2 regions of the Alishewanella sp. WH16-1 genome follow, and region 2 is predicted to be linked to the other one. Evidence: predicted binding sites of a transcription regulator. Region 2 holds the regulator's gene; the other holds the start of a gene.
The links. The regulator LexA, encoded in region 2, represses DNA repair genes until DNA is damaged. The targets are predictions, from matches to a motif close to TACTGTATNNNNATACAGTA.

Region 1: AAY72_RS03780 (LexA family transcriptional regulator) is a predicted target of LexA. The motif match lies at 9,185-9,204, and genes of this name have one in related genera.

The regions. Positions count from the first base shown of each region.
Region 1 is NZ_LCWL01000034.1:1,377-12,799, forward strand. Features, by position in the region: partial or broken gene AAY72_RS03735 (GGDEF domain-containing protein) at 1-289, opposite strand, end outside; gene AAY72_RS03740 (endonuclease) at 668-1,636, shown strand; gene AAY72_RS03745 (tellurite resistance TerB family protein) at 1,697-2,368, shown strand; gene yghU (glutathione-dependent disulfide-bond oxidoreductase) at 2,414-3,253, opposite strand; gene AAY72_RS03755 (phospholipase A) at 3,427-4,500, shown strand; gene AAY72_RS03760 (AI-2E family transporter) at 4,560-5,645, shown strand; gene AAY72_RS03765 (GNAT family N-acetyltransferase) at 5,667-6,812, shown strand; gene AAY72_RS03770 (DUF938 domain-containing protein) at 6,830-7,429, opposite strand; gene umuC (translesion error-prone DNA polymerase V subunit UmuC) at 7,459-8,739, opposite strand; gene AAY72_RS03780 (LexA family transcriptional regulator) at 8,736-9,167, opposite strand; gene AAY72_RS03785 (GNAT family N-acetyltransferase) at 9,295-9,813, opposite strand; gene AAY72_RS03790 (DUF1778 domain-containing protein) at 9,814-10,089, opposite strand; gene AAY72_RS03795 (DUF3693 domain-containing protein) at 10,381-10,743, opposite strand; gene AAY72_RS03800 (hypothetical protein) at 10,854-11,366, shown strand.
Region 2 is NZ_LCWL01000145.1:60,076-79,837, reverse strand. Features, by position in the region: gene gppA (guanosine-5'-triphosphate,3'-diphosphate diphosphatase) at 1-1,319, shown strand, start outside; gene hemB (porphobilinogen synthase) at 1,330-2,337, opposite strand; gene AAY72_RS15355 (TatD family hydrolase) at 2,338-3,117, opposite strand; gene AAY72_RS15350 (hypothetical protein) at 3,119-3,598, opposite strand; gene tatC (twin-arginine translocase subunit TatC) at 3,595-4,347, opposite strand; gene tatB (Sec-independent protein translocase protein TatB) at 4,325-4,711, opposite strand; gene tatA (twin-arginine translocase TatA/TatE family subunit) at 4,714-4,974, opposite strand; gene ubiB (ubiquinone biosynthesis regulatory protein kinase UbiB) at 5,009-6,637, opposite strand; gene AAY72_RS15325 (SCP2 domain-containing protein) at 6,628-7,245, opposite strand; gene ubiE (bifunctional demethylmenaquinone methyltransferase/2-methoxy-6-polyprenyl-1,4-benzoquinol methylase UbiE) at 7,245-8,000, opposite strand; gene AAY72_RS15315 (GGDEF domain-containing protein) at 8,100-9,122, opposite strand; gene AAY72_RS15310 (DUF885 family protein) at 9,361-11,097, shown strand; gene AAY72_RS15305 (hypothetical protein) at 11,175-11,417, opposite strand; gene AAY72_RS15300 (EVE domain-containing protein) at 11,451-11,909, opposite strand; gene tesB (acyl-CoA thioesterase II) at 11,973-12,842, shown strand; gene plsB (glycerol-3-phosphate 1-O-acyltransferase PlsB) at 12,839-15,274, opposite strand; gene lexA (transcriptional repressor LexA) at 15,410-16,033, shown strand; gene coxB (cytochrome c oxidase subunit II) at 16,552-17,622, shown strand; gene ctaD (cytochrome c oxidase subunit I) at 17,626-19,206, shown strand; gene AAY72_RS15270 (cytochrome c oxidase assembly protein) at 19,215-19,762, shown strand, end outside.

The DNA.
Region 1 (11,423 bases), on a different contig from region 2:
AACCAATCCAAAGCCGGCGTTTACTGTCCATAAATAAGGTTTGCACCCGGTCGGACGCTAATGCAGCAGGATTGGCGGCATCAGCTCGAAAACGGAGTTGCAGTTGTTGTTGGGCTGAAATATAGGTTAAGCCCTGACCCCAACTGGCAAACCACATGGCGCCGTTGTCATCCAACACAAATTTATTCACATTTTGCCGGTGTTGTGTATCTTTACCGGCCGCTAACCAGTTGATGCTCTCTGCACCGTCAAAACGTAACAAACCGTCGCTATCGGTGGCTAACCACATAAACCCCGATTGATCCTGTCCAATATGGTAAACCGATGATTGTCTTGCGGTTAGTTTATCGGTTGGCGTGGTAAAAACATAATCGGTGGTGCCTAAAGCTCCACCACTACAGCAGCAGATGAGAATCAGCAGAAGACAGAACTTTAGCATTAGCGGAATAGTTAGGCAGGACGTAATTTAGTTATACCTTTTTTAATTGATCAATACAATCTGGACTAGGGACTCAGAGCTCAATCTAAGGTTAGGGTTTGCACTGGTAGCTGCTCTTGTTATGATAAAACGATGCGAATGACCATGTTTCGCAACAGGATATAAACCTCAGCAGGCCGGCTGGGGTTTGACGTCATCGAAGCGCCAACGGCCAGCGCGGTAGTTGTTGTGATTAGAATAGTCGTAGGTTGTTTGCTGGCGCTGCTGTGCTCGGTTGGCCTGGCTGCTGAGCCTAAGAATTTTGAGCAGGCCAAGGTTTCGTTAAAGCAAATCTATCAGGGCTCTGAGCGCACTTTTTATTGTGATTGCCAAATCAGTTGGGTAGGGCGCAGCGGTGGGCGAGTTGATCATCAAAGTTGTGGTTATCAAATCTACTCGCCAAAAGGTTTACCCAGTGAGGCCACGCTAGCTCGAGCTGCGCGTTCAGAAGTCGAACATGTTATTCCCATTTCCTGGGTGGGCAAACAGTTGCAATGTTGGCAAAACGGCGGGCGTAAAAACTGTCAGCAACAGGATCCACTTTTTAATCTTATTGAAGCGGACTTGTTTAACCTGACTTATGCAGTGGGTCAGGTTAATGGTTTGCGTTCTGACCTGCCTTTTGGCATGGTCGATGACAGTTTTAAAGGTCAATTTGGTAAGTGCGATATCCGGATCGATACCCGTAATCGTAAGGTGCAACCGACTGCGAGTATTCGCGGTGATATCGCCAGAATTGCCTTTTATATGGCCGATCGTTATAACCTGCGTTTAAGCCGCCAGGATCAACAACTTTACCTGGCATGGCATCAACAGGATCCGGTGTCAGCTATTGAATCGTTAAGGCATGAGCGAACTGCAGCGCTTACCGGTCGCAGTAACCCTTTTGTTAGCGGTGAAAAGCAGTGGCAATTGGGTTTTAAAACCAGTGGCATCGGATTAACTGCCGCCGGTTGGCAAAGCTTACAAAGCGCACCGGCGATAGCAAGTAGCGGTAATATGCCGGACAAGCCGCTACACGGTAACCGAAATTCAAAAATTTATCATCGCCCCGATTGTCCGAATTATATGAGTATGGCGCCGGCGAACCGGGTAGTATTCAATTCTGTCGCTGCGGCAGAACGAGAAGGCTACCGGCTGGCGGCAAATTGTCCATAACTAACGGAATTAATTACAGCTGTCCGGCTCTAACGGCTAAATCAGTAAAAGGACTAAGCTATGTTAAATAAAGAGTTCCTCAGCAAATTACTGGCCAGTGGCGGCGGTGATTTAAAACAAAGTAGTACCGGTAGTGGCGGCATTGAACAGCTGTTAAAAGGTAAAGGTGGCGCAGCACTGGCGGGCGGGGCCCTTGGCTATTTGCTGGGCAGTAAGAAAGGCCGCAAAATGGGCGGGAAAGTGCTGACATACGGTGGTTTAGCCGCACTTGGCGTACTTGCCTATAAAGCCTATGGTAACTGGCAACAGCAGCAACAAAATACGTCAGTAGCACCGCAAACCGTTGATCGCCTGCCCGAACCGGCGGCAGAGCAACATTGTAAAGCCATCCTGGTGGCCATTATTGCTGCCGCCAAAGCCGATGGCCATATCGATGAGCGGGAGCGCGAACTGATTGAGCAGGAAGTGAACCGCTTAACCGCTGATCCGGCGTTGCGCCGTTTTGTTGATACCGAGCTGAAAAAGCCGCTCGATCCGACAGCTGTGGCTGCGTTGGCAAGTACACCAGAGTTAGCCACCGAAATCTATTTAGCCAGTGTGCTGGTGATTGACGAAGAAAGCTTTATGGAACGCAGTTATCTCACCGAGTTGGCGAAGCAACTGCAATTGCCCGATGGGTTACAGCAAGAACTGCGCTCACAGGTGCGAGCCGCCGAGCAGCAACTTAGCTAAACAATGAGCCACCGGGCAAGCTAGCCGGTGGCAAGTCAAAGCGGATTAGTCCAGACCAAAGGGCGCAAAGTCCGCTTTACTGTGGCGCTCAGGCAAGCAAGGTCCGTCACCAAAATTGCGGTTAACGATATAGCCGCGTTTTACTGCCGGACGTTGGTCAATTTCTTTCGCCCAACGCAATACATGTTGATAGCTTTGCACATCTAAAAAGGTTGCAGCATTATATAACCGCCCCAGTACCAGGCCACCGTACCAGGGCCAAATCGCCATATCGGCGATGCTGTACTCATCGCCAGCTACATAACGATGCTTAGCCAATTGCTTATCTAACAGATCCAGCTGGCGCTTAGTTTCCATGGCATAGCGGTTAATTGGATATTCGTATTTCTCCGGTGCATAAGCGTAAAAATGCCCAAAGCCGCCGCCGACAAAGGGCGCGCTGCCCATTTGCCAGAATAACCAGTTCATAACTTCAGTACGAGCCGCCAGCGCTTTCGGTAAAAAAGCCTGATACTTTTCTGCCAGATAGAGCAGGATAGAGCCTGACTCAAACAAACGGATCCCAGTGCTGTGATCAAATAAGGCCGGAATTTTGGAGTTGGGGTTAAGTGCCACAAAACCACTGCTGAATTGCTCACCGTCTTTAATACTGATTAACCAGGCATCGTAGTCTGCGGCATGGCCTGCAGCCAGTAACTCTTCGAGCATAACAGTGACTTTTACGCCATTTGGTGTCGCCAGTGAATACAGCTGTAACGAATGTTCACCTACCGGCAAATTCTTTTCAAACGTCGCCCCAGAAGTTGGGCGATTAATACTGGCAAAGGTGCCACCGTTTTCAGTTTGCCATTGCCAGACTTCAGGTGGCGTGTAACGCTGTGTCATAGTAGTCTCCTGTGAGGCCTGCTGGCAGCGACGCTGCCAGATTGATGTTGTTAGTTACATCGGGTTTGCTTTTGATGCTGACAAGGGGGATAACGTGATTTTTTTCAGTTTAGTTCAGCTGCTTGTCATTTATATCACGTAGACTAAACCAGTATTTTGGAGGGAACCCCTGTATGCATAAAATTCTCCCACTCATGCTTTCGGTAATGAGTGCCACTGTGTTTGGTGCAGAAACCGAGCTTGAAAGCTGTCTGGCACTGGCCGATACTGAACGTCTGGCGTGTTATGATGAAAAAGTTAAAGCCGCGCAAAAACGTCGTTTGCAAGCGGAACGACAGGAACCTGCAATAGCGACAATGAATACCGGCGAGTCGCAAGACCCCCAGCAAAATACTGGCGCGGAAGCGGCTTTAATCCCGGTTGCTACTATCCTGCAAAGTTTGTGGGAGCTGGATGACAGTGATAAAAGAGGGACCTTCCGGGTCAGAACCTATCAGCCCAACTTTATTTTGCCGGTGCATTACAGCAGTTCGATAAACCGGCAACCACAAAGCCCAACCCGCTCTGGTGCTGAGTTTCAGGACAATTACAAGGATATCGAAGCAAAATTACAGGTATCGCTCAGAGCCAAGGTGTTGGAGGACTTTCTGCTTCCTAATGCCGATCTTTGGTTCGCTTATACCCAAACTTCAATGTGGCAACTCTGGAACTCGGAAGACTCTGCACCGTTTCGCAGCACCGACTATCAACCTGAGGTGGTCTATGTGATCCCAACACTGGATTATCTGCATAAGCTACCTTTTGGCTGGAGTATGCAGATGCTGCAACTGGGTTTTGTGCATCAATCGAATGGTCAGAGCGAGCCGTTATCCCGCAGCTGGAACCGGGTATATGCTGCAGCCGCTTTTGAGCGCGAGCAGGTAGGCTTTCAGATCAAGTTAAACAAACGTATTACCGAATCACCGTCGGAAGATGATAACCCGGACTTAACGTCTTATCTCGGCACCACAGAACTGCAACTCAATTGGTTACCTGGCCGTTCCACCGCGTCTTTAACCCGTAAAATGAGTTGGCGTGATTTCTCACGCGGCTCCTGGCAGTTGGACCTAACTTATCCGATTAATAAACAGCAACCTGATGGTTTGCGTTTACATCTACAGCTTTTTTCCGGCTATGCTGAAACGCTACTGGATTACAATCATCGGCAAAATAGTATAGGCTTAGGCGTAATGTTGTTTAATTTCTGATACCTGGGTTAACTTAGACCTTACTATTCCTCAGATGATGTTTTGTGAAAGGATCACGCATGCCGGCTAAATTTCAGATTGAACCCCGCCACTATGTGTTAATAGCAGCCTTGCTGTTAGCGGTGTATGGCAGCTACTTGTTGATTGCGCCTTACGTAGGGGCCATTGTGCTGGCATTTGTATTGTCGCTGTTATGTTTTCCGGCGCATCAGTGGATTGAAAATAAATTGCCCGGAAAAACCAATCTGGCAGCTACGATTTCCTTACTGTTAGTGGTGGTGGTGATACTGGTGCCGGCCATGTTGGTGTTTGTGGCGATCGTACAACAAGGTGTGACCTTTACCCGACAAAGCTATGCCTGGCTGGGAGAGGGCGGGGCGGAGCAGTTATTACAACACCCGTATTTACAGCAGTTATTACAAAATATGCCGGAATGGTTGCCGGAAGACGCCCTGGATTTAAGAGAAATTATCATCAAGATCAGCGAGTTTGCTGCTGGTTTTGGAGGTCAGCTGTTCACGATAAGTACCCGGTTAGTTGGCAATATTACCAGCCTGGTTTTCAGTTTTATCCTAATGTTATTTGTACTTTTTTTCCTATTACGTGATCACAATAAAATTGTCGATACCCTGCACTGGGTGCTACCGTTATCCCGCTCGCAAAAAGAAGCCTTGCTCAATGAAGCCAAAAAAGTGGCCCGTTCGGCAGTTATGGGATCCTTTCTGACTGCGATAGCACAAGGCATCGCCGGTGGTATTGCCATGGCCATCGTTGGTTTTCCGGCCTTGTTCTGGGGCACAATGATGGCATTCGCGTCTTTTATCCCCGCGGTGGGTACCGCGCTTATCTGGTTACCGGCCAGCCTCTACCTACTGCTTACCGGCGATTGGGTCTGGGGCTTATTTCTGGCAGTCTGGGGCGTGGTCGTGGTGGGGTCTATCGATAACATCCTGCGGCCGATTCTGATGCAGGGCAGCTCTAACATGAGTACTTTGTTGATTTTCTTGTCGTTAATCGGTGGTATTCAGTTATTTGGCCTGATCGGCGTGATTTATGGCCCGATCATTTTTGCGCTGACTATCGTGTTGTTGCGTATTTATACCATTGAATTTAAAGATTTTCTTGAGACGCAAGATAAAAGCTGATCTGGTCACTGCGGAGCCATTATGCAGCTGCGCTGGTTAACCTCGTTACAGCAGATACCGCAAGCCGCCTGGGATGCCTTGTTTCCCGGCGGTTATCCATTTTGCCGCCATGCGTTTTTGCTGACGTTAGAGCAGGGCGGTAGTATTGATGGTCGTAGCGGTTGGCAAAGTCAGCATCTGACGGTCTGGCAGGATGAGCAGCTAATTGCGGCAGTACCGGGTTATCTTAAACTGCATTCCTATGGTGAGTATCTGTTTGATTGGCAAATTGCCGAAGCCTATCAGCAAATGCAGTTGCCGTATTACCCAAAATGGATTGCTGCCATTCCTTTTACGCCGGTAACCGGGCCGCGGCTGGGGTTTTTACCAGGCATGGATCGGGCATCGCTGCTTAGTGCTATCACCGGTTTTTTAACGGCAGAACTGGAAACGGGTAAACTTCATAGTCTGCAGTGGCTTTATCCGGAAGCTGATTTAACTCAGGCATTAACCGAACAGGGATTTTGGCTCCGTCTTGATGTGCAGTTCCTATGGCACAATCGGAACTATCAAGACTTTACTGGCTATTTACAGCGTCTGAACTCACGAAAACGTAAGCAAATTCTAAAAGAACGGGCAGCCTGTGCTGATTTGCAGCTGGTTAGATTGCAAGGCTCAGAGCTAACAGCAGCGCATTGGCAACAAGTGCTGCAGTGTTATCAGGCAACCTATATTAAACGCTCCGGGCATAGTGGTTATATTACTGCGCAGAGCTTTATGCAAATGGCGTCACAATTAGCGGATTGTATAGTGGTTTTTGCCGCCTTTGATCCCGCCAAACCACAGCAGATGCTGGCAGCTGCTTTATGCTTTCAGGGTGGCAATACGCTCTATGGCCGTTACTGGGGGGCGCTGGAACCTAATGACTATCTGCATTTTGAGCTTTGTTATTATCAGGGTATCGAATATTGCATTGAGCAGGGGTTAGTGTTTTTTGATGCCGGCGCGCAGGGTGAACACAAGCTAAAACGCGGTTTTGCGCCGGTATTACGCTATGGTGCCTACTGCTTTGCTGATACGCCGTTATCCGCTGCGATCCAGGGCTATTTCAAACAGGAGCAGCAGCATTTGCAGCACTATCTGCAAGCTGCAGAGGTGGCATTACCCTATAAAACTCTGCTTGAATAAAATCCGTGTTGCAGCGGTTAGCGTTTAAACCAGAGTAGCCGGTTATTCGCCGGCATCGCGATATCCTGCTGTAGTAAAAAACCCTTTGCCGCCGCCAACTGCAGAATATCTTCGCTATTACGAATGCCCATTGCCGGATCCCGGCTCTTTAAGCTGGCATCAAAAGCCTGGTTACTGGCGCTGGTAAATTGGCCCTTATAGTTAAAAGGCCCGTAGATACAGAGGGTTGCCTCTTGTGCGGCAAATTCATCTAAGCGACTAAACAGGCGCTTAACCAGAGGCCAACTGATAATATGCAGGGTATTGGCGGTAAAAATACCATCAAATCGCTGTGCGGGCGCGCTGTCATCGCTGATATCCAGTGCCAGGGGTAACGGCAAATTGGCTAGCGCCGCACGGCGGATCCGTTCAGCCAGCGCCGGTAAATTACAGTGCTGATCGCTGCTTTGCCAGCTAAGGTGAGCCAGCTGACTGGCGAAGTACACCGCATGCTGGCCAGTACCACTGCCAATTTCCAGTACCTGCTGGCAATTGGCAAACGCCTGATTTAATACCGACAGAATAGGGGACTTGTTATTTTCACAGGCTTGCGAGTAGGGTAGATTGCTATCGTTCATCGTTATCACACTTATCTTAAGTTTGCCCTTTATTTTACTTTGGGTAGCTCTTGCCAATGCGTAGTATAACGTGGTGACAGCATACCGCGTTTCATCGACCAGTCTTGCTTAATGCCTTGACTGGCAAACCAGATTTTACCTTTACCAGAGCTATTAAGCTTATCAATAGTGCTCATCAGCGTCGTGTTATAATAGCTGGGTGGCGTCGGCTCAAACAGGCTGCCCTGATAAACGCCGTCGTCATAAAAATCAGATAGCATTACTCCTGCCTTGGCGTAGCGGTAGCCATCCCGCCAGATCTTATCCAGCAGTTTACTGGCCAGGCTCATAAAGTCACGGGTGTCGGCACTGGGCTGACTAAGCGAAGTGCTAATGCTGTTGGCGTAGTAGGGGTCTTTGATGTGATCACTAAAAGGGCTGGTGCGTAAAAATACTGACAACTGTTTTGCCTGCTGGCGCTCTTTACGCAGCTTCTGGCAAGCCCGGCTGACATATTCGCTAATGGCTTCTTGCATCTGCTGCTTGCAGATAATGCGCTCGCCAAAAGAACGCGAGCTGACAATTTCTTTTTTGGCTGACGCCAGTTGCTCCAATTCCAAACAGGATTCACCGTTAAGCTCCTGCACGATACGGGATACCACCACCGAGAATTGCTGTCGCATAAATGTCGGACTGGCATCGGCCAAATCCAGCGCAGTATGAATGCCTAATTTATTGAGCTTTGCTGTAAGTTTAGCGCCAATACCCCAAACTTCAGCAACAGGTAGCAGACTCATTAATTTGCGCTGACGCGCTTTGGCTGTCAGATCAACCACTCCTGCAGTTTTTTGCCATTTCTTCGCCGCATAATTGGCTAATTTAGCCAGCGTTTTGGTGGGCGCAATACCAACACAAACGCTAATCCCCAGCCACTGTAAAATTCGGGTGCGTACTTGCTGGCCAAAGACGGTTAAATCGGTGCAGTAGTTAACCCCGGTTAGATCTAAAAAAGCTTCATCAATCGAATAAATTTCCACCGCTGGCGCGAGTTGTTCCAGTGTGGTCATCACCCGGGCTGACATATCGGCATATAACGCATAATTCGAGGAGAACGCCAATACCTGGCCACTATCCAGCAAATCACGGATCTGAAAAGCCGGTACGCCCATTTTAATACCGAGCGCCTTGGCTTCTTTTGAACGCGCAACCACGCAGCCGTCGTTGTTGGAAAGCACCACCACGGCAGCATGCTGAATATCAGGCCGAAACAGCTTTTCGCAGCTGGCGTAAAAGTTATTACAATCGACCAGAGCAAAGGTTTTCTCGGTCATACCGCAGCAAAATTCCTCAGCAGGCTACGCACCACACCAAAGACCTTAAAATCGTCATCCGGTTTGATCTCAATAACCGGATAGTCCGGGTTATGCGGTATCAACTTGTAAGATGGCTTGGTGCAATACTCTTTTACCGTAAACTCGCCATTTAACGCTGCCACAATAATATTGCCATGCCGCGCTTCCAGCGCACGATCCACCACCAGTATATCGCCATCATAGATACCAGCGTTTTTCATGGAGTCGCCGCTAACCTGCACAAAAAAGGTGGCGGCAGGATGCTTGATACAAAGCTCGTTTAAATCCAGGCTACGTTCAATATAATCCTGCGCTGGCGAAGGAAAACCCGCCGCGACCTTATGACTATAAAACGCCAGTGGCAGATGTGGCTTGCTGTGATTTTGGCCGAGGAATAACACAGGCATAGAGCACCTCACACGATATATGTATATAAATACAGTATAGCATCGTGAATAGCGATAGAATAGCAGACGGTGTTGTGAAAATAGTAGCCTGAACGAAACTAGCGTCAGACCTCAGGCTGCTTCTGCACTAAGCCAGTTGTCGAATGGTTCCCATAGGCACAAACAACCGTTTTGGTTGATCGGTCAGCGGCATAAACATGCCCATGTGCTGATAAAAACGGAGGGCTGCATCATCCAATACATCCAAAACTACGCCCAGAGCGGGTAAGCCCCGCTCGGTCAGTTCAAAGGCTGTCCTTAGTGCCTGCACCAGTGTTTTAGCCCCGAGTTGCTGCCCCTGAAAATTAACTGACACGGCCAGTCTGGCCAACAATACAACTGGTACCGGATAGGCCGGTATTGATTTGTTTTGTTTAGGCAATTCGTTCCGTACCACCGTACTACTGGCCAGGGTAAAATAGGCTGCGATCGGCTGTTTGCCGTGTTTGATCTGTTCGGTGAGTACCCAGGTTCTGCTCAAACCCAAGCTACTGTTACGCACAGCAAAGCGGCCAAGATAGTCATTTAAACTTACTTTGCCACAATCAAAGCCTTTTAAATCATGCAGGGCTGCATCTGCCAGCACAAATTCTGCAGCTAGCGCCAATTAAAACCCCTCGTGATCGAGTCGGGTCGCTGCAGCTTTTAAACGACTACATGGAACAGGAGGAGCTTCACAGATCTGCATAAATTGATCAAACTGGGCTGAGGTCAATTCGATGGCTGCTTGTGCTTGCAAGATTTGTGGGGCATTTTCCCGAATAAGGCGAACCATAAACTCGGTAAGGGACGCGCAGCCTAAAGCAGCTGCAGCGCGTTCTGCCAACTGCTTGGTTTCTGCATCCACCCGCATTTCTATCCGCTCTCGAAGTGCTGACGCCATGGCCTTTGCTCCTGTACAAAAAAGACCTTAGCAGTATAGTCTTGTACGGCATATTGCCGCAAGTGAAGAGTCAACATGCTGAGTGTTAGTGGCGGTGGTGCAACCTATAAATCCCGAAGTTGACCTTGGAACCAATTCCTATACAATCACTTAGTCATCATAGGGGTACGTGAGCGCATGAATACAAAAGACTCCAGCGGAAATAATGCCTTTAAGTGGGGATAATGTAAAAGTAGCTAGCCCACATAATAATTGTCTATTTAACATAATATACATTATGGGCTAGATAAGTTATGCAAAAACAGCCTTAGTGCTGTCTTTGTGTTGAACACCGCAAAATACCAAGCTGACGGCCAGTGCTGCGGCTGTTACTGTCCGGCTTAACTTCTTTGCGATATTTGCCCAGGCGCTTTTTGCATCTTCTGATTTTGTCCTTTCTGCGGCCAGATTAACTAAAACCCATTCTGGGTTTAGTCCGCATTCGTTTGCTATGTATAGCGCTTGTTCATCATTTAAAAATCTATTCTCTAAACCTTTTCTTATTTTGCTTAAGTTCCCGCTGTTCATCCCTGGTATTGCATCCGCTGCCTTGTTGTCGCTTGTTAATCCTTTTTTGTTTTTGAGTAAGTCGACTAACTCTGAGCTGAAATTCATATATTTTCCTCTGTCAACTTGACAGCAATTAAACAAGGGATCATACTTAATTCTGTCAGATTGACAGATGTAAGTATCTTTTAATTATAGCACTAACGAGGTCGCCAGCCATGAAAGACATCAACTACTTAAAGCAAGTTCTCGCGTCAGGTACTGCTGATTGGCAAGTGGTTTTACTGATTAGCACCGATGACCATGCCCGTGATTACTTCAAAGCCTTTGCCTACGACCCAGCTAGTGGCATTTCGTTCGATTTAGAACCATTCCCGTTTCACTTTACGCCCAGAAAGGCGTATCAGTTTTTACGCGATAACGGTATTTCTTTCCGTGTTTCAGCCTTTAAGGGCATGAAGAAGTTACCTGCTCTGCTGGCTAAGTATGGTTTTTCTGAGTCTGGCGACCTGTTGCCAGAACAGCCAGCGGAGCAACCTGTTTGCAAGCTGAACCATAACAAGCCCTGCAAAATCTGCGGAAAAACCAGTTTTAAAACCTCGTTGAATTGCGCTAATCCGCTCGACTCGCTTAAAGGTGGTTGGCAGTGTCAGCTTAACAAGGAGTTTGTTGGCACTGCCTTTGTTACCCGTCAGGACTTTATCGTTCAGTATCGCGGGGGCCGGTTATGAAATACCTTTCATGCTGCCCTGAGTGCGATTCAAAAAACCTTTTGGCAGAACCGTCTG
Region 2 (19,762 bases):
TGAAGCGCGGTTGGGAATGCCTGGCATTATTCGCAGAGCGACTGCAAGATATCCCCGCGCAAAATATCCGTATCGTTGGTACCGCAACACTGCGCTTAGCCCGCAATGTTGCCACCTTTCTAAAAGAAGCAGAAGCCATTCTTGGTCAGCAAGTGCAAGTGATTAGCGGCGAAGACGAAGCGCGAATCATTTATCTCGGTGTCGCCCATACCTCAAACAGTGACAGTAACCGGTTGGTGATTGATATCGGGGGCGCCAGTACCGAGATGGTCATTGGTCAGGGTTTTACGCCTAAGGTGTTGGCCAGCCTGAATATGGGTTGTGTCACCTATTTAGAGCGCTATTTTGCTGATCAGGAGCTGACGGAGCAGAACTTTCTGGCAGCAATCAGTGCAGCAGAGTCAGAGACCCAGACGATAACGATCCGATTCCGGCAGGAGAGTTGGCAGTTGGCGGTCGGGGCGTCCGGTACCGTCCAGGCGGTGCAGGAAATCCTGGTTGCGCAAGGTAAGGACGAAGTCATTACGCTACAAAAACTGGATGATATTATGCAGCAAGTCATTGCCTGCGTTCATCTGGAGCGCTTGAACATTACCGGTTTAGCACAAGAGCGCAAGCAAGTTTTTCCGTCCGGGCTGGCGATCCTAATTGCCTTGTTCCGGCAACTCGATATTCAGGGAATGACCCTTTCCGGCGGCGCGCTGCGTGAGGGTGTGTTGTACAGTATGTTGCCGCAGTTGCAGGATACTAATGTGCGGCACCGGACCGTTAACAGCCTGATGATTCGCTATTTTATTGATCGGCAACATGCAGAGCGCGTTGCGGAGATGGCGCTGGAGCTGGCAACCCAACTGCAAAATCGCTGGGATCTGCAAAAGTTTGAAGGCATGAGTATGTTGCGTAGCAGCGCCATGCTGCATGAACTTGGGCTGCTCATTGAATACAAGAATCACCACCATCATGGTGCTTATATTATCAGCCACTCAGATTTGCCGGGTTTTACCCGGGCGCAGCAGCAACTGGTAATGGCATTGGTGCATAATCACCGTGCAGAGATAATGCCGGAAGTATTAGCCAGACAAACCATGACGTCAGTGATGTTGGCTGGGCGCCTCACGCGGATCCTGCGTTTAGCCGTAATTTTATCGATGCGTCGCCGGCACGAGGCTTTGCCGCAAGTCAGACTGTCAGTACACAACGAGTGTTTGAATTTGAGTTTACCGGCGGGCTGGCTCGAGCAACACCCGCTGATGCGGGCGGAGCTGGAGCAGGAAGTGCAGTACCAGCAGCAGGCTGGCTGGGTACTGACTATTAACTAAGGTGCTGCCGTCAGGCGCCCTGTTTTAACCAAATCGCAACTTTTTTGGCGAAGTAGGTCAAGATGCCGTCGGCGCCGGCGCGTTTAAACGCCAGTAACGACTCCATAATCACCGGTTGCTCGGCCAGCCAGCCATTCTGAATGGCTGCCATATGCATCGCATATTCACCGCTGACCTGATAGGCAAAGGTCGGTACACCAAATTCGTCTTTTACCCGCCGTACTATGTCCAGATAAGGCATACCCGGCTTGACCATCACCATATCGGCACCTTCTTCCAGATCCAGCGCCACTTCATGCAGGGCTTCGTTGCTATTTGCCGGATCCATCTGATAGGTTTTTTTATTGCCACCTTTTAAATTACCGGCAGAGCCTACCGCATCGCGGAACGGGCCATAGTAGCTGGAGGCATATTTAGCAGAGTACGCCAGAATACGGGTATTGACGAAACCGGCGTCTTCCAGGGCTTCGCGGATAGCGCCAATCCGGCCGTCCATCATATCCGATGGCGCAACAATATCAGCACCGGCAGCCGCATGCGATAGCGCCTGTTTTACCAGCGCTGCAGTGGTAACATCATTTAGCACGTAACCGTTATCATCAATAATACCGTCCTGGCCATGGGTAGTATAAGGATCTAAGGCCACATCAGTGATAATACCCAGTTCCGGTACCTGCTGTTTCAGCAGTTTTATTGCCCGCTGCACCAGTGCATCTGGCTGCCAGGCTTCTTCAGCGTTTAATGACTTCTTCGCTGCCGGCACCACCGGGAACAGGGCAATAGCCGGAATACCGAGTGCGACCAGCTCTTTTGCTTCTGCAAGCAACAGATCAAGGCTCAGGCGTTCAATGCCCGGCATCGAAGCGATGCTTTCACGTTGCTGCTCACCCTCGAGAATAAACATCGGATAAATCAAATCATCGACAGTCAGTTTATGCTCTGCCATCAGGCGACGGCTAAAGTCCTGTTCGCGCATCCGGCGTGGCCGACTGGCAGGGAAATAACGATTACTGTGCATTTAGGTCTCCTGAAGTTGAAACAGCCGACAACTGTTGGCAACAGTCTGTGCGGCGAGCGTCGCCAGATCTCGCCCGGTCAGTCGGGCGACCTCTGCGGCGATAGCGGGCAGTAGCGCCGGTGTATTACGTTTGGGTCTTGGTCTGATCGTTCTGGGGACTAAATATGGGGCATCGGTCTCCAGGATCAAGCGATCTTCAGGAATATAGGTCACCGCCTGTTGCAATGCCTGGCCGCGACGTTCATCACATAGCCAGCCGGTGATACCGATATAAAGTCCCAGATCGAGATAAACTTTTAATTGCGCTAAGTCGCCGGTAAAGCAATGGGCTATACCTCGGCTAACCGGTTGTTCGCGCAGCATAGCGACCTGTGTGCTGAAGGCGTCGCGCTCATGCAGATACACCGCTTTATCATATTGTGCTGCCAGTTGCAGCTGCTCGGCAAAGACCTGCTGCTGTGCATGGCGGGGTGAGAAATCGCGATTGAAATCCAGACCGCATTCGCCGATGGCAACCATCTGAGGTATGGCAAGCAGAGTTTTCAGCTCGGCTAACCAGGCGTTTGTCGTTTGAGCTGCTTGATGGGGATGTACACCCGCGGTGGCATAGCAACTGCTGTGTTGTTGGCAGAAACTCAGGTTAAGCTGACTTTCTGCCAGATCACTGCTGATCAGTAACAGGCCGTCGATACCAGCGGCCTGCGCTTCGGTGACGAGCTGCGCTTCTTGTCCGGCAAACTGTGGACTAAACAAATTTACACCGGCATCAAACCAGCGCATCTTAGTTGCTACGCACCACTTTCAGAGTACGGTTACTGCCGTCTTTACCCAGATAAAAGGCACCGAGTAAGCCGCGTTTAATATAGATACGCTCGCCGGTTTGCAGTGGGAACTGCCCTGAGCCATTCTGGCGCCAGATTTGGCCGTTATCGAGGGTGATAATCAGCTCTTTACGCGGACTGAAACTGATGTCACTCACAGTTGCGTAAAGCTGATCGACCGGATCGGCAGCAACCTGGCGGTGTTCCTTACCAAAATTATCTTCAGGTGGATTCGTTACTGCACGGGCGCGCTCGGCGGCGTGTGGTGCTGGTGAGCCCGCGGTACGGGTATTGATTTCGTCATAGCAAACTAAGCGCTTTAAGGCATTTTGCTCGGTACGACATTGTTCAAGCTGGCTGGCTAGGGTGCTTTGTGCGTGCAGCAGTGGGCTACTGCACAATAAGATCAATAAAGTTGATGCAGAAAGCAGTATTTTCATGGTTCTTGTTCCTGGGTTTGGTCATCAGTACTCGGCTGATAAAAACGGCTGAGCCAAAGACCCGCCTCGAAGAGTAGCCACATCGGAATGGCCAATAAGGTTTGTGATAACACATCAGGTGGTGTCAGCAGCATTCCGAGAATAAAGGCTCCGACAATGATATACGGTCGTTTCTCGGCCAGCGCTTCACGGCTAATGCTGCCACTCCAGACTAACAGCAGGATGGCGATGGGGATTTCAAAGGATAAGCCAAAGGCAAAAAACAGTTTGAGCACGAAATCCAGGTAACTACTGATATCGGTGGCGATCGTTACGCCCTCAGGGGCGACGCTGGTAAAGAACGCAAAAATAAGTGGAAACACAATAAAATAGGCGAAAGCAATACCGGCATAAAACAGCAGGGTGCTGCTAAAGACTAATGGCGCCATCAGACGCTTTTCCCTGCTGTACAGTGCGGGGGCGATAAACTGCCAGACCTGCCATAAAATGTAGGGAATAGCCAAACAAATTGCGACAATAAAGGTCAGTTTAAAGGGTGCAAAAAACGGCGCGGCAACATCAGTGGCAATCATACTGGTGCCTTCCGGTAATACGGCTAATAAGGGTTCAGCCAGCAAGGCGTAAATATCACGGGCGAAATACGCGATGGCGACAAACACCAACAGTACCGCTGCGACACAGCGTAACAATCGGTTGCGTAACTCAATCAGATGACCTAACAGGCTATTAGGATCGGGTTTTGTCTTCATCTTTTACAACGGTCTCGTTAGCCGGTGTTTGCGTAATTGCAGCCGGTCCGGTAGTGGCTTCCGGCAGTGCTGAAGCAGTAGGTTGAGTCGGGGGGCGCACTGAATTCGCTGCCTCGGTCAGTTCTTTTAGTGCCGCCGATTCCTCCGGCGTTAGATTGACCAGTCCTTTTTCCTCAGCTTGTTTTAATTTTTGATGCAGTTCGTGTACCCGCAGATTGTCGCTGAGTTCTGCCTGCATTTGCTGACCGAACTGTTTTATGCCACGCACTGTTTTTACGGTACTACGAATAGCGCCTGGTAGGCGCTCCGGGCCCAGTACCAACAGTGCAACCACTGCAACGACCAGTAATTCCCAAAAACTCATAATCAGAGCTTATCTTTTTCAACGTTGGCTGCGTTATGCTTGGCCGGTTCCGAAGACGTTTCCTGCTGCTTGGGTAACTGCTGCGGTTTTTCGTCTGGTGCAGTCGGTTCGGTTGGCTCTTCATCTTTAATTGAGCTACGGAAACCTTTAATGGCTGAGCCGAGATCGGAACCGATACCGCGCAATTTTTTCGTGCCAAACAGCAGCACAATAATGGCCAGAACAATCAGAAGTTGCCAGATACTGATACCACCAAAACCCATGTTTTGTTCCTCGTAAGTTATAGGTTGATGCCGCTTAGCGGCACCAGGCTTTAATTGCCAGAGCAATAGTGGCAATCCCTAAGGGTATTGCCAGCCAACCTTGCTGTGTAGTGAGCGCTATACTAGCACTAATCAGGCAAGCTGCTGCAAGCACAGCGTTAATTATTTGCCCTTTCGCCCGCTGTTGTTGCTGTTGTAGAGCTTGTAGCTGCAGCAGCAGGGCTTGTTGTTGTTTCGGCCCTTGCTCCAGATAACGATGCAGTAACTCTGGCATCTGGGGTAGTTTCTCTGCCCAGAAAGGTAAGTTTTCTTTCACTTGGCGCCAGACAGCAGGCAAACCAACCTGTTGTCTGACCCAATTTTCTAAAAAGGGTTTTGCTGTTTTCCATAAGTCGAGCTGCGGATATAACTGACGGCCAAGCCCTTCGATGTAGAGCAGCGTTTTTTGCAGTAACACTAATTGTGGTTGCACCTGCATTTCAAAACGCCTGGCGGTATTAAACAGATTGAGGAGCACATGCCCAAAGGATATTTCCGCCAGTGGTTTTTGGAAAATCGGTTCACAGACAGTGCGAATCGCACTTTCAAATTCTTCTACCTTGGTATGGGCAGGCACCCAACCTGAATCTAAGTGTAGCTGAGCTACTTTACGATAATCACGATTAAAAAAGGCGACAAAATTCTCGGCCAGATAACGTTTATCAGCCGCATTGAGAGTGCCGACAATGCCACAATCGATCCCAATATATTTGGGGTTGTCCGGATGCTCACGCGAGACAAAAATATTGCCGGGGTGCATATCGGCATGAAAAAAGCTATCGCGAAACACCTGGGTAAAGAAGACTTCGACGCCGCGCTTAGCCAGTAACTCCATATTGGTACCCTGGGCTTCCAGCGCGGCGATATCGGATACCGGAATGCCATAGATACGTTCCATCACCATCACGTTGTGACGGCAATGGTCAGCGTAAACAAAGGGGATGTACAGCGAGTCAGAGCCCTCGAAATTACGGCGCAGTTGGATCGCATTAGCAGACTCACGTTGCAAGTCCAGCTCATCCAATATGGTTTTACGATACTCTGAAACCACCTCGCGAGGTCTTAACCTTTTGCCATCTGGTAAAAACCTGGCAGCCATCGCTGCCAGGCTATCCATCAGGGCCAAATCAGCCAGAATTTGCTTCTGAATGCCAGGGCGAATCACTTTGATTACCACGGCAGTGTCAGTGCCGTCTGCCAGCCGCAGTTTGGCGGTATGCACTTGAGCGATAGAAGCAGACGCTAGCGGTTGGACGGCAAAGTCAGTAAATAAGTCGCTGATATGATTGAGTTCTAATGCCTTTTCAATTAATGCCTGCGCTTGTTCGCCGGGAAAGGGTGCGACCTTGTCCTGTAAAATCGCCAGTTCATCTGCCAGCTCAGCAGGGAGCAGATCGCGCCGGGTAGATAACATCTGGCCGAATTTAATCCATACCGGCCCCAGACTCTGTAAAGCGAGGCGGAGTCTTGCAGCGGGCCGCTGTTCAGGATAGCGGTTTTTTAACCAGAAAAAACAACGTCGCGCGGCTTTGGCGTACCAGGGTTGCCATTGCGCCGGGATCAATTCATCCAGGCCATATTCGAGTAAGGTTTTTTGGATTTGATAAAAGCGGCCTAAACGCACTCTGACTCCTGCACCTGTTGTAGTTGGCGCCGTAGCAGCTCGACACGGCCCGTTAGCTTGCTCAGATCCTGGCTAAATAACTCATATTCAGCCCGTACCGGGGTCAGTTTTAACTCGTCCTGCACCAACTCCATCTGACTTTGCTGTAGCTGCTGCCATTTCAGACTACAGTAACTTTGCAGTTGCTGGAGTAGCCGTACCAGTTTATGAGTAGCGGCATCACCTACATAGCCGGCCAGGGCACCCTGCCAATCAGGATTAAGTTGCTGCAGAAAATTGGCGTATTGCTGCGCCAGCTGCAAATCGCCTTCGATCTGTAGCGCATCGCTTTTAATTAACCGGGTGAGTTGACTGGGATCGCCGAGTAACCGCAGGCTGGCCAAGTCAGTACTAATCCGGCAATCGACCGCTTCGTCGTGCTGGTTGAAAAGTAAGCTATCGGTACCGGCGCTTATGACCAGCGTTAGTTTGAATTCTTTTAGCGCAAACCCCAGCTGAGTACCTTGCAGTTGCCGCAGCTTGGGCTGGCAAGCCGGATCTAAAGCAATCGCCTTACGGCTCAGCTGTTCGGCCAGGGCGCAGACTAACTGGGGCAGTAACGGGAGCATCAGAATTTATAACCCCGGTGCAGTGCTACGATACCACCGGTAAGGTTATGGTAGCTGACTTCGGCAAAACCCGCGTCCTGCATCATTTGTTTCAGGGTCTCCTGATCCGGATGCATGCGGATAGATTCGGCCAGGTACTGATAACTCTCTTTATCATTCGCGATCAGTTGCCCCATAAATGGCAGAATGCGGAACGAATACAGATCATAGGCTTTGCTGAGTACTTCGCTTTGTGGCTTGGAAAACTCCAGCACCAACAGGCGGCCACCGGGCTTTAACACCCGGAAGATAGAACGCAAGGCGGCATCTTTATCGGTAACGTTACGCAAGCCAAAGCCGATCGATACAATATCAAAGCTATTGTCGGCGAAAGGCAGAGCTTCGGCGTTAGCCTGGACAAACTCGATATTTGTGACTAACCCCAGATCACGCAGTTTATCCCGGCCGACGTTTAACATTGATTCATTAATATCGGCCAATACGACCTTACCAGTTGGCCCGACACGTTTCGAGAACAGCGCAGTGATGTCACCGGTACCGCCGGCAAGATCTAACACCTGCTGGCCCGGCCGTACACCGCTGCAATCGATAGTGAAACGTTTCCACAGGCGGTGAATCCCCATCGACATCACATCATTCATAATGTCGTATTTAGCTGCTACCGAATGAAAAACATCGGCGACCATCGCCACCTTTTGTTCTTTAGGTACCGATTTAAAGCCAAAGTGGGTAGTGTTGTTGCTGGGTTCAGTCATAACAGCGCCTGATTAGAATTAACAGGCGGCTAGTGTAAAAGATAATACTGGCTGAGCCAACAAGCTGAACAGAAAGGCTGCAAAAATATGCGGTCAGATTTAAATTGCTGCCAGCATGGCCTCATTCGCAACCTGATTGCGGCCACGCTGTTTAGCCAGCTGTAACACATTATTGGTGCGGGACAGGAATTGATACCAGTTTTCTGACGCCTGATACAGCGCAACGCCCAGCGAAATGGTAATTTTAGGCAGGCTTTTTTTGTCGCGCGCCGACACAAAGCGCAGTTTTTCGACCCCTTTGCGCACCTGTTCTGCAATTTCAGCTGCGGTTCGAAGATCAACATCAGGCAGTAACAGCAGGAATTCTTCGCCACCGGCACGCACAGGCATACCACTTTCCTGTACGTAGCTACGGACCTTTTTCGCTACTTTGGACAGGATGATATCACCAATAGTTTGGCCATAATCCTGATTAAAGCGGGCAAAGTGATCAAGGTCAACGGCGATCGCAGCGATACGGCGATCGGGTTGTTCGCTTAGCCAGAGCTCCACCTGATTTTGCATGGCAACCCTGTTGTATAAACCGGTGAGGGGATCTTGCAAGCGCTGTTGTTTCAGTTGCTCCAACTCGTCCCGTAACTGATGGCTTTGTTGGTTAGCGACTACCAGCTGCTGGTTAAGTTGCTGCTGTTGTTTACGATAGGCGAGAGTAACCTGCTTTAACTCAGCTAATGCCGGCGGCATCGGCTGGGCGTCTTGTTCCAGCTTAAAAACGGTATGGTCGAGCTGATCAATAAAATTCTCGGTGGCTTCGGCAGCAAGATCGGTATAACCAGACAAACGGCTGACCATGCCAGAAACATCACGAAGCAGCTGCTCTTGTTGCTGCTGCTCAGGTAGCAGGTAGCGGTTATACAGCTCCGCCATAATAAAGTCGTCAAACCTGGCTTTGGCAGCCAGTTTTTGTTCAATGGCTTCACAAAGCTCATTGTTATTACCGCTGATATACTCGTAGCCAACCGTATAATTGGTCGGATGCGCGGCGAGCTGGTTGTGCTTGAGAAAAGCACTAACCTGCGCAGCTTTGTCCAAAGCTTGCTGCAACGAATCCTTATACTTCATACCGGGCAACCAGGCTCCATCAGCGCGATGTTATTATTATTTCGGTTCTATACTACGTGATTAAAGATTACAGGCAATATCTTTTCCAGATAATTTGTCAGAATAGTCTAAATTAACAGCAATACTGCGTTAGCCGTAGCGTGAGAATCACGATAGAGTGCTGATTTTGTGAGGTCCAACGACCTGTATCTTAGGATGGTTAAAGGTACAATCGATAAAAATAACTAAGGAAACCCTGATGCAAAAACTGCAAAAGCCACTTAGCATGCTCGCGGCAGTATTACTGCTGGCAGGCTGTGCCAGCCAATCAACCGCGCCGACGCCCCCAACATTCAGTGAACTCGCGTCTCAGATCTGGCAAGCCGAGACTGCACTGAGAACTCCGGCCGCAGGCACCCTGACGGATATGTCAGCGCCGGCCCTGGCCGCCCGACAGCAACAACGATTGGCGTTACAACAACAATTACTGGCGATTGATCTGACAACGCTGAATGAACAAGACAAGATTAATCATGCGATTCTCAGCTATCGGCTGGCTGATGAAATCGATCAATATCGTTTTAATGGTCATTTAATGCCGTTGACCTCTGAGTCAGGCTTTCATACTTCGCTCGCTTTTAGTTTTCAGCGCAACAATTTGCGTCAGGCAGAGGATTATCAACAGTATTTACAGCGTTTGGCTGCTGTGCCGCAGTACATGGAGCAACAAATTGCGCTGATGCGCGAGGGGCTGGCAAAAGGGATCACTCAGCCACGTATTGTGCTGGAAGGTTTCGAGCAAAGTATCGTGTCTTATATTGCCACCCCGGAACAAAGTGTTTTTTTTCAACCACTGTTACGAAAGTCTGATGCGATCACCGAGCAGCAGTGGCAGTCGTTCCGTCAGCAAGCTGCTGAGTTGATTACACAGGCGGTCAATCCGGCTTATCAGGCGTTTTATGATTTTATGGTGCAGCAATATTTGCCCGGGGCCCGACAGGATATAGCCGCCAGCAATTTGCCAGATGGTGCCGCGTTTTACCAAAACCGCCTGGAGCATTACACCACCTTAAAGCTGACACCGCAGCAGGTGCATGACATCGGCTTGACTGAGGTAAAACGGATCCGTGCTGAGATGCAGCAGGTGATCGATAGTCTGGGTTTTGAAGGTAGCTTTGCGGATTTTGTGCGTTTTTTGCGTGAGGACCCGCGTTTCTATCCGCAATCAGCCGATGAATTACTGCGTTACGCGGCATGGTTGTCGAAGCGGGCTGATGCTCAACTGCGGCGGTTCTTCAATTTGCTGCCCCGCACCCCTTATGGCGTGACCGAAGTCCCGGCTGAGATAGCCCCGAAATATACGACGGGCCGTTATTCTGGCGCCGCCCGGGACGATCAGGCTGGTTATTATTGGGTCAACACCTATGCGTTAAATCGGCGTCCTTTATATGAAATGGAAGCCTTGACGCTGCATGAGGCGGTACCTGGTCATCATTTACAAATCTCACTGGCTCGTGAGCAGGGCGATTTGCCTGATTACCGACGCACTTTTTATACCTCTGCTTTTGGTGAGGGTTGGGGCCTATATGCGGAATACCTGGGCTTAGAGATGGGTTTCTATCAGGACCCTTACAGTAATTTCGGTCGTCTGACTTATGAGATGTGGCGCGCGGCCCGTCTGGTCGTAGATACTGGCATGCATAGTCTGGGGTGGAGTCGGCAGCAGGCCATCGACTTTTTAGCGGAGAATACCGCCTTGTCGATGCATAATGTGCAAACTGAAATTGACCGTTATATTAGTTGGCCAGCGCAAGCTTTGTCCTACAAGCTGGGTGAATTGACGATTCGCCGCTTACGGCAGGAAGCTGAGCAGCAGCTGGGAGACAGGTTCGATGTGCGGGCTTTCCACAATGTGGTGCTGGGTAATGGCAGTGTACCACTGGCAGTACTGGAGCAGCAGGTGCAGCAGTATATCAAACAGGCACAAGCAAATTAACCAAAGCATAACGCCGGCATTTGCCGGCGTTATGTCGCTCCAAACCAGAAAGTCCACAACGGCTGTGGCTGTCACAATCAGTGTCTGAGGACTATCTTAGGCTCGGTATCAATCAGACCATCGTGGTCAATCGCCGCCAACTTGCCATCGTAATCTAACACTGCCAGTTTACCACTGGTCATATTTCTGACAAATCGCAACTGATATCCGTAGCGTTGCAACTCTGCGGCAGAAAACTTCTGCGCTAAATTGAGCTGATTCCAAAAATAATTAAGGTCCTTGTCCGTCTGGCGCCTTTCTTCTACTTGGATTGCTAGCATTTTTGGCTCCGAAACCAAAGGGATCACGGCGAACTACTGTAAGGCCAGTAAGTCGCACCACTGTTGAGCCGTCACTGGCATTACCGATAATCTGCTGCCTTTTTGTACAAGCGGCAACTCTGCCATCTTAGCGGAGCTTTTTATTTTGTCCAGTGTTATCAGGTGAGATAGTTTACTAACGTAAACCAAATCTACTGCCACCCAAGTCGGCTGAGCTACTGTTGCCTTGGCATCGTAATACACACTACGGCTGTCAAATTGACTGGGATCAGCATAAGCTGCTCGTACCACTTTAACAATACCTGCAACACCAAGATGTTTGCAACTGGAATGATAAATCAGTACCTGATCCCCCAGCGCAACGCCGTCCCGCAAGTAATTGCGCGCCTGATAATTGCGCACCCCCTCCCACACTATCGGTTGTTGCGGATTACGCGCAAAATCATCAATACTGCACTCGCTGGGTTCAGTTTTAAATAACCAATAGTTCATTTTGCCAGACTCCATCATTTACGGCAGAATAACAGTTCTTCGGGTGACTAAACAGGCTAGCTTATGAGTCAGGTACTGGCGAATTTATTATCTTTATTAAAATTAGAGACTATCGAGCTGGGTTTGTATCGGGGACAAAGTCAGGATCTGGGCTTTAAAGCCGTATTTGGGGGCCAGGTGATGGGGCAGGCATTGTCGGCGGCAAAAGAAACCTTGCCGGAAGAGCGTAAATTACACTCCTTTCACTCTTATTTTTTACGGCCTGGGGATGCTAGTAAGCCAATTGTCTATGAAGTAGAAGACATCCGCGATGGCAAAAGTTTTAGTACCCGCCGGGTTAGTGCGATTCAGTATGGTAAGCCGATTTTTTACATGACAGCCTCGTTTCAGATTGAAGAGCAGGGCTTTGAGCATCAGTTACCGATGCCACAGGTACCAGGCCCGGATGAGCTGGTGTCCGATTTAGATTTTTATCAGCAGCATGCGGCGCAGATCCCGGAAAAACTCCGCAGTAAATTTATCTGTGAAAAGCCGATCGAAATGCGGCCGGTGGATTTTCAAAATCCTTTCTCACCGGCGGTCAGTGCGCCTAAGCGCTATGTTTGGTTTAAAGCTAACGGCAATATGCCGGACGATCATCGGGTGCATAAATATCTGCTCGCCTATGCCTCTGATTTTAATTTTTTGCCGACGGCGCTGCAGCCGCACGGCCGTTCTTTTATGGCGAAAAATATGCAAGTTGCGACTATCGACCATGCGATGTGGTTTCATCACGATTTCCGCTTTGACGATTGGTTACTTTACGCGGTCGATAGCCCGGCAGCCTCAGGCGGCCGGGGTTTGGTGCAGGGCCAGTTTTTTACCCGTGATGGTAAACTGGTTGCGACTACCATTCAGCAAGGTGTGATTCGCGAGTACCATGAAGGCGGCTAGTCGCGGGGCATAATGCTGTAGATACTCTGTAGCACTTCATTACGCAGTAGCAGATTGACGCTGGTCGCCAGTTTCGACAACTCGGGTGTGGCTCTGACCCGGTTGTCCTGGTCCGGTTGGCTGTAACCTTCCAGTTTTAACGCCTGGCTCAGGGTGGCAAACAGATTCTTGTCGTAATATTCCGGTGCGTTAATGCCATGCAAAGTCAGCAACCGCTGTGCAAGTTGTTGGCTTTGCTGCTCCAGCTCACTGCGCTGCAGTGGTCCATGCGCGTGCAGCAGGTTAAATACCATGGCATAGCGTTGCAAGGTGTGTTCGGCATTATGTGCCAGCAGGTCCAGCATAAAGTACTCACGGCTATGTTGCGGCGGCACCAGAAAGCGTTGCTCCTGCTGCTGTAACATTCCAGCCTGCACTAACTGTTGTAACAGTTGTTTGCTGTAGTTGCTAATTGATGGCACATATAAAAACAGTTCATGACGCAGTAAACCATAAAGCTGTTCAACCATCGCCAGTAGCTGTTGTTGTGATTGTTCCTGCTGCCGTAGCACGGCTGAGGCTAACAGCGCCGGGATGATAAACAGATGCAAAATGTTATTACGGTAATAACTCATCTGCACCGCATGTTGCGGGCTCAGGCTCACCAGTTCACCAAAACTGTCTGTGGCTAACTGAATTTTCTGCATCTTGGCGGCATGGGCAATCATTTGGGCTGGCGTTTGCTCTGGCAAACTGACATTCGCGTGATATGGCACCATACGCTGTAAGTTCAAATAGACTTCGAGTTGCCGCTCTAACTCCTGCCGTGTCAAACTTTGCTCGTCACTGGCTAATAAGCACAATGCAATCAGGTTAATGCTGTTTAACGCCGCCGCCTGGTTAATATGACGCATAATCTGATCTGACAGTTTAGCGACCACCGGATTTAGCCATTGCGGTTTTGGCGCTTCTAACGGGTTAATTTCGGTTTTCCAGTCCGGTGCCTGTTGATTCAGATAATGGTTCAGCGAAATCGGTTCACCAAAATTGACATAGCCATAACCATAATCCCGCAAATTGCGAATGGCCTTCAGCACGCCAAGCACTGACTCTTTCTGCTTACCCGAGCCCTGCAATTCACTGAGGTAAGTATTCACCTCCATGACGTGCTCATAGCCCAGATACACCGGTACCAGGGTGACGGGGCGGTCAATACCGCGCAGCATCGACTGCACAGTCATCGCCAGCATGCCGGTTTTTGGCTGTAACAACCGACCGGTGCGGCTACGACCGCCCTCAGTGTAGTATTTCACGGCGTAGCCTTTTATAAACAACAGGCTGAGGTATTCGCGAAACACCGCCGAATAAAGCTTATTACCGCTAAAGCTGCGGCGGATAAAAAAGGCACCCCCGCGGCGAAAAATGGTCCCGGCGGGCCAGAAGTTCAGGTTAATACCGGCGGCGATATGCGGTGGTACCAGACCCTGGTGGTAGATAATGTAGCTTAACAGCAGATAATCCATATGGCTGCGATGGCAGGGTACATACACGATTTCGTGACCTTTCTGCGCCAGATCGCGTAACTTGTCGGCATTGGTAACCTTAATGCCGTAATACAATTTCTGCCACAGCCAGCTGAGAATACGGTCGCCAAAGCGTAGAGTCGAGGTGCGATAGTCGGCAGCGATTTCCTGCAACAGTTTACGTGCTTCCTGTTGCGCTGCCTGATAGCTGATTTTTTTACTACTGGCCTCGTCGGCAATGGCTTGCTTTAACGCCGGTGACGCCAGCAGGGCATTGAATAACTGCGCTCTGGCGATCAGTTTCGGACCCGTTGCGGCCAACCGCTGCCGGTAAAAATGGATCCGCGACATGCGCAGCAATTTGCGGGCAATCTCCTGTTCGGCACCAAACTGCGCCGCCATTTGCTGCAGGTCGACCGGCTTACTTAACCGTACCAGAGTATGGCGGCCAGAAATCAGTACGATTAACAGCTTTGCCAGCCAGTTCGGGGCATGAGCTTCGCCAAGCAACCATTTTATACTGTTTTCTTTGCCCGGCGCCCGACCCCAGAGGATGGCTGCGGGTATTAACTGCGCCTGCAACTTTGGATTAGCCAGATGAGCGGCCAACAGCTGCTGGCCTTGTTGTAATGCCCGGGTTTTGCCTCGACCGCCAATCAATTGATGCGGCTGTTCCAGAAACAGCGTGCGTGGCAGTGATTGCTCATCCAGCTTGACCCGGCTTAATGGGTCAGGTAAGTCCAGGACGCGGCAAACCCGGCGCAGTGTCGCCAGATCAGAGGCGGACTCAGTATGGCAAATATAGAATAATGGCCGGTCAGTGCAGATCTGCAGCTCATGGATTGGATTATCCGGTACGATTTTAAACTTTACCAGTAGCCGGATCGGCCAACTTAACAGTTTGGTAAACAGCGACAAGCCTGACAACATAACCTTACTGACCTGAAAAAATGGGCGCTAAGAATAGCATAGCTGATCGGTGAGGCAAATTTTGCTGCGGCAGAAAACTTGGCAAGCTGAAAAAGACTGTATATACTCACAGTAAATACTGTATGGGTAGCCAGCATGATTAGACCATTAACGCCACGTCAGGCAGAAATTCTGCAACTGATTAAAGATTATCAAAGTGAAACCGGGATGCCGCCAACCCGCGCTGAGATTGCTGTGCGTCTGGGTTTTAAATCGGCGAATGCCGCCGAAGAGCATTTAAAAGCGTTGGCAAAAAAAGGCGTGATTGCGATGTTGCCCGGTACGTCCAGAGGGATCCGGCTGATTGAAGATGACACTGCACCGGAACAGTTGGGATTACCCTTAATCGGTAAGGTCGCTGCTGGTCAGCCGATTTTAGCGGCAGAACATGTACAGGATCACTATCAGATTGATGCAAACCTGTTTAAGCCGCATGCGGATTTCCTGCTACGGGTGCAAGGGATGAGTATGCAGGATATCGGCATTCTGGATGGTGATTTACTGGCCGTACATAAAACACATCAGGCGCTGCCTGGGCAAGTGATCGTGGCCCGCGTTGATGACGAAGTCACCGTGAAACGTTTTCAGCGCGATGGCCATCAAGTATTGTTGTTACCGGAAAATCCGGATTTTCAGGTGATAAAAGTCGATTTACGGCAGCAGCATTTCGCCGTGGAAGGCCTGGCAGTTGGCGTGATCCGTAACGGCAGCTGGTTATAATTCCACCTGTTCTCAATAAGTTATTTTCCCCAAAGCACTGGTATGACCATTTGGTTTTATCGGTGCTTTTGCATTTTAGGGGTTTACATAATTCAATTCCTGGACAATTCTTAGACGGTAGCTGGTGAAAAAATAACAACAGGTGTGCCACTACTGATTTCAGCGCTAGCCTCGAAATCAACCCAAAAAACAATAACAAGAATAAAATTGCGAAACTTATTTACCCAATAGCATTGACGATGCGGGTAGGCGGCAACTGAATGCATCCCTAAGAACATAGTAGCCCTATGTGACTGGGGTAAGTGAAGGCAGCTAACACCCCCGTATCTTCAAGGAAGAAGGGTATAGCACATAGATTCGGTTGGGTGGGTAGTAAAAAAACCGTGTAGTTCTGTGTACTTAGTTTCTGCAATTTGCTTTGCAAATGACAGAGGAGAAGTACAGTGACAAACGCGCGTTGTCTGCTTTGGTCGCTGCCGACCCTGCTTTTTGCCGCATCGGCAAACGCATCAAAATCCATGCCTTTAAATATGACCAAAGGCGCCACTGAAATCAGTCAGCAGGTTTACGACCTGCATATGACCATATTTTGGATTTGCTGTGTTATCGGTGCTGTGGTGTTTGGGATCATGTTCTGGTCCATCATTCGCCATCGTAAAGCCAGGGGAGTGCAGCCAGCTCAGTTCCATGAGAGCACTAAGGTTGAAATTCTATGGACTGCCATTCCGGTAGTCATCCTGATCGGTATGGCTATTCCAGCCACCAAAACCCTGATAGCGATGGAGGATACCTCTGCGGCAGATGTCACGGTATTGGTGACTGGCTCGCAGTGGAAGTGGCATTACAAATACCTGGAACATGACCTGGAGTATTTCTCACTGCTGGCCACCCCGCGCGAACAAATCGCAAACAAATTAGCGAAAGGTGAAAACTACCTGCTGGAAGTTGACCGGCCGCTGGTGATTCCAACCGGTAAAAAAGTGCGTTTTCTGATGACCTCGGATGATGTGATTCACTCCTGGTGGGTACCTGCCTTTGCCATAAAAAAAGATGCCAATCCTGGCTTTATTAACGAAGCCTGGACCCGGGTCGATGAACCGGGCATTTATCGTGGGCAATGTGCCGAGTTGTGCGGTAAAGACCACGGCTTTATGCCAGTGGTGGTGATTGCCAAGACCCCCGAAGATTATCTGGCATGGGTGGCACAGGAAGAGAGCCGGATCGCTGCCGAAAAAGCGGCCGAGCGCGAATTGCTGGCGATGAATATGGATATGGCGGAGCTGATGGCAACCGGTGAAAAAGTTTATCAAGGTTGGTGTGTCGCTTGCCATCAACCGACTGGTGGTGGCTTACCCGGTATCTTCCCGGCGCTGAAAGGCAGTCAGTTAATTTTGAATGACCGCCAGGCGCACATTGAAATCATCGTCAACGGCAAGGCTGGTACCGCAATGCAGGCTTTTGGCAAACAGCTGAGTTTAAAAGAGTTGGCGGCGGTTATTACTTACACCCGTAACGCTTTTGACAATAACACCGGGGATGCCGTGCAAGCTGCCGATGTCTACGCCGTACAGCATGGCAAGGGAGAATAACCAATGTCAGCTATTACACATGATCATGACCACGAGCATGACCACAAACCCAGCGGTATAAAACGCTGGCTGTATACTACCAACCATAAAGACATCGGTACCATGTATCTGGTGTTTGCACTGCTGATGTTCTTTATCGGCGGCAGTATGGCGATGGTGATCCGCTTAGAGTTGTTCCAACCTGGTATGCAGTTCGTCGAGCCACAGTTTTTTAACCAGATGACCACAGTACATGGTCTGATAATGGTATTCGGTGCTGTGATGCCGGCCTTTACCGGCCTGGCGAACTGGATGATTCCGATGATGATTGGCGCGCCGGATATGGCATTGCCACGGATGAATAACTGGAGCTTCTGGATCCTGCCTTTTGCCTTCCTGATCCTGCTGCTGAGTTTATTTATGCCAGGCGGCGGGCCGGACTTCGGCTGGACCTTCTATGCACCACTGTCTACAACTTATAGTAACGACAGCACTGCCTTGTTTGTATTCTCAGTGCATATCATGGGTATTTCGTCGATTATGGGCGCGATTAACGTGATCGTAACCATCTGGAATATGCGGGCACCCGGTATGACCTGGATGAAGATGCCGCTGTTTGTCTGGACCTGGTTTATTACCGCTTTCCTGCTAATTATGGTGATGCCGGTGTTGGCTGGCGCCGTTACCATGGTGCTGACAGACAAGTATTTTGGTACCAGTTTCTTCGATGCCGCCGGTGGTGGCGACCCGGTACTGTTCCAGCATATTTTCTGGTTCTTCGGCCATCCTGAAGTTTACATTATGATTTTGCCGGCCTTTGGGATTGTCTCAGCAATCATCCCTACCTTTGCCCGCAAGCCTCTGTTTGGTTATGCTTCGATGGTGTATGCCACCGCCAGTATTGCCATTCTGTCGTTCCTGGTATGGGCGCACCATATGTTCACTACCGGGATGCCGGTATTTGCCACCCTGTTCTTTATGTACTGTACGATGCTGATCGCAGTGCCGACCGGGGTGAAGGTGTTTAACTGGGTAGCAACGATGTGGCGCGGTGCTATGACCTTTGAAGTGCCGATGATGTTTGCGCTGGCTTTTATTGTGCTCTTTACCATCGGTGGTTTCTCCGGTCTGATGCTGGCGATTACACCGGCAGACTTCCAATATCACGACACCTATTTTGTGGTGGCGCATTTCCACTATGTGCTGGTAACCGGCGCGGTGTTCTCGATTATCGCTGCGGCCTATTACTGGTTGCCGAAATGGACCGGGCATATGTATGACGAGCGCCTCGGACAATTACATTTCTGGTGTTCACTGATTTCGGTCAATCTGCTGTTCTTCCCGATGCACTTTGTCGGTCTGGCTGGTATGCCAAGACGGATCCCGGATTATGCGCTGCAGTTCGCTGACTTTAACGCCTTTATCAGTGTGGGTGGCTTCCTGTTCGGGTTGTCACAACTGATTTTCGTCTGGGTATTGGTGAAATGTGCCCGTGGCGGTGAGAAAGCGACGGCTCAGGTATGGGAAGGTGCCGAAGGTCTGGAGTGGCAGGTGCCATCGCCGGCACCTTATCACACCTTTGAAACGCCACCGGAAGTGAAATAGGAGGCCTTATGCAGTTACATCGGACCCTGGTAACGAAATTACTGTTGGTTACGGCGCTGATGTTCGGTTTTGGCTTTGCGCTGGTACCACTGTATGACGTGTTCTGTGAGGTAACCGGGATCAACGGTAAAACGTCAAATGTGCCGGCAACGGCACTGGTTGATGGTGTTGATACCAGCCGTGAAATTACTATCGAATTTCTGGCGCGGCCGAATAAGGATATGCCGTGGATTTTTAAACCGGAGATCCGTCGTCTGACGGTGCATCCGGGAGAAGTTCATGTGATGAATTATTTTGCTGAGAATCCGACCGCGCAGATGATCGTGGGCCAGGCGGTACCTTCAGTATCGCCTGGGCAAGCCGCACTGTACCTGCATAAGATTGAATGTTTCTGTTTTACCCAGCAGCAACTGGCAGCCGGCCGTAATATGCTGATGCCAGTGCAGTTTTACGTTGACCCGGCGCTGCCTGCCCAATTCAGCACTATTACGCTGAACTATACGCTGTACGATGTGACCGCGAATTGGCAGGGCAACGCCGCTACCGAAAATCTTGG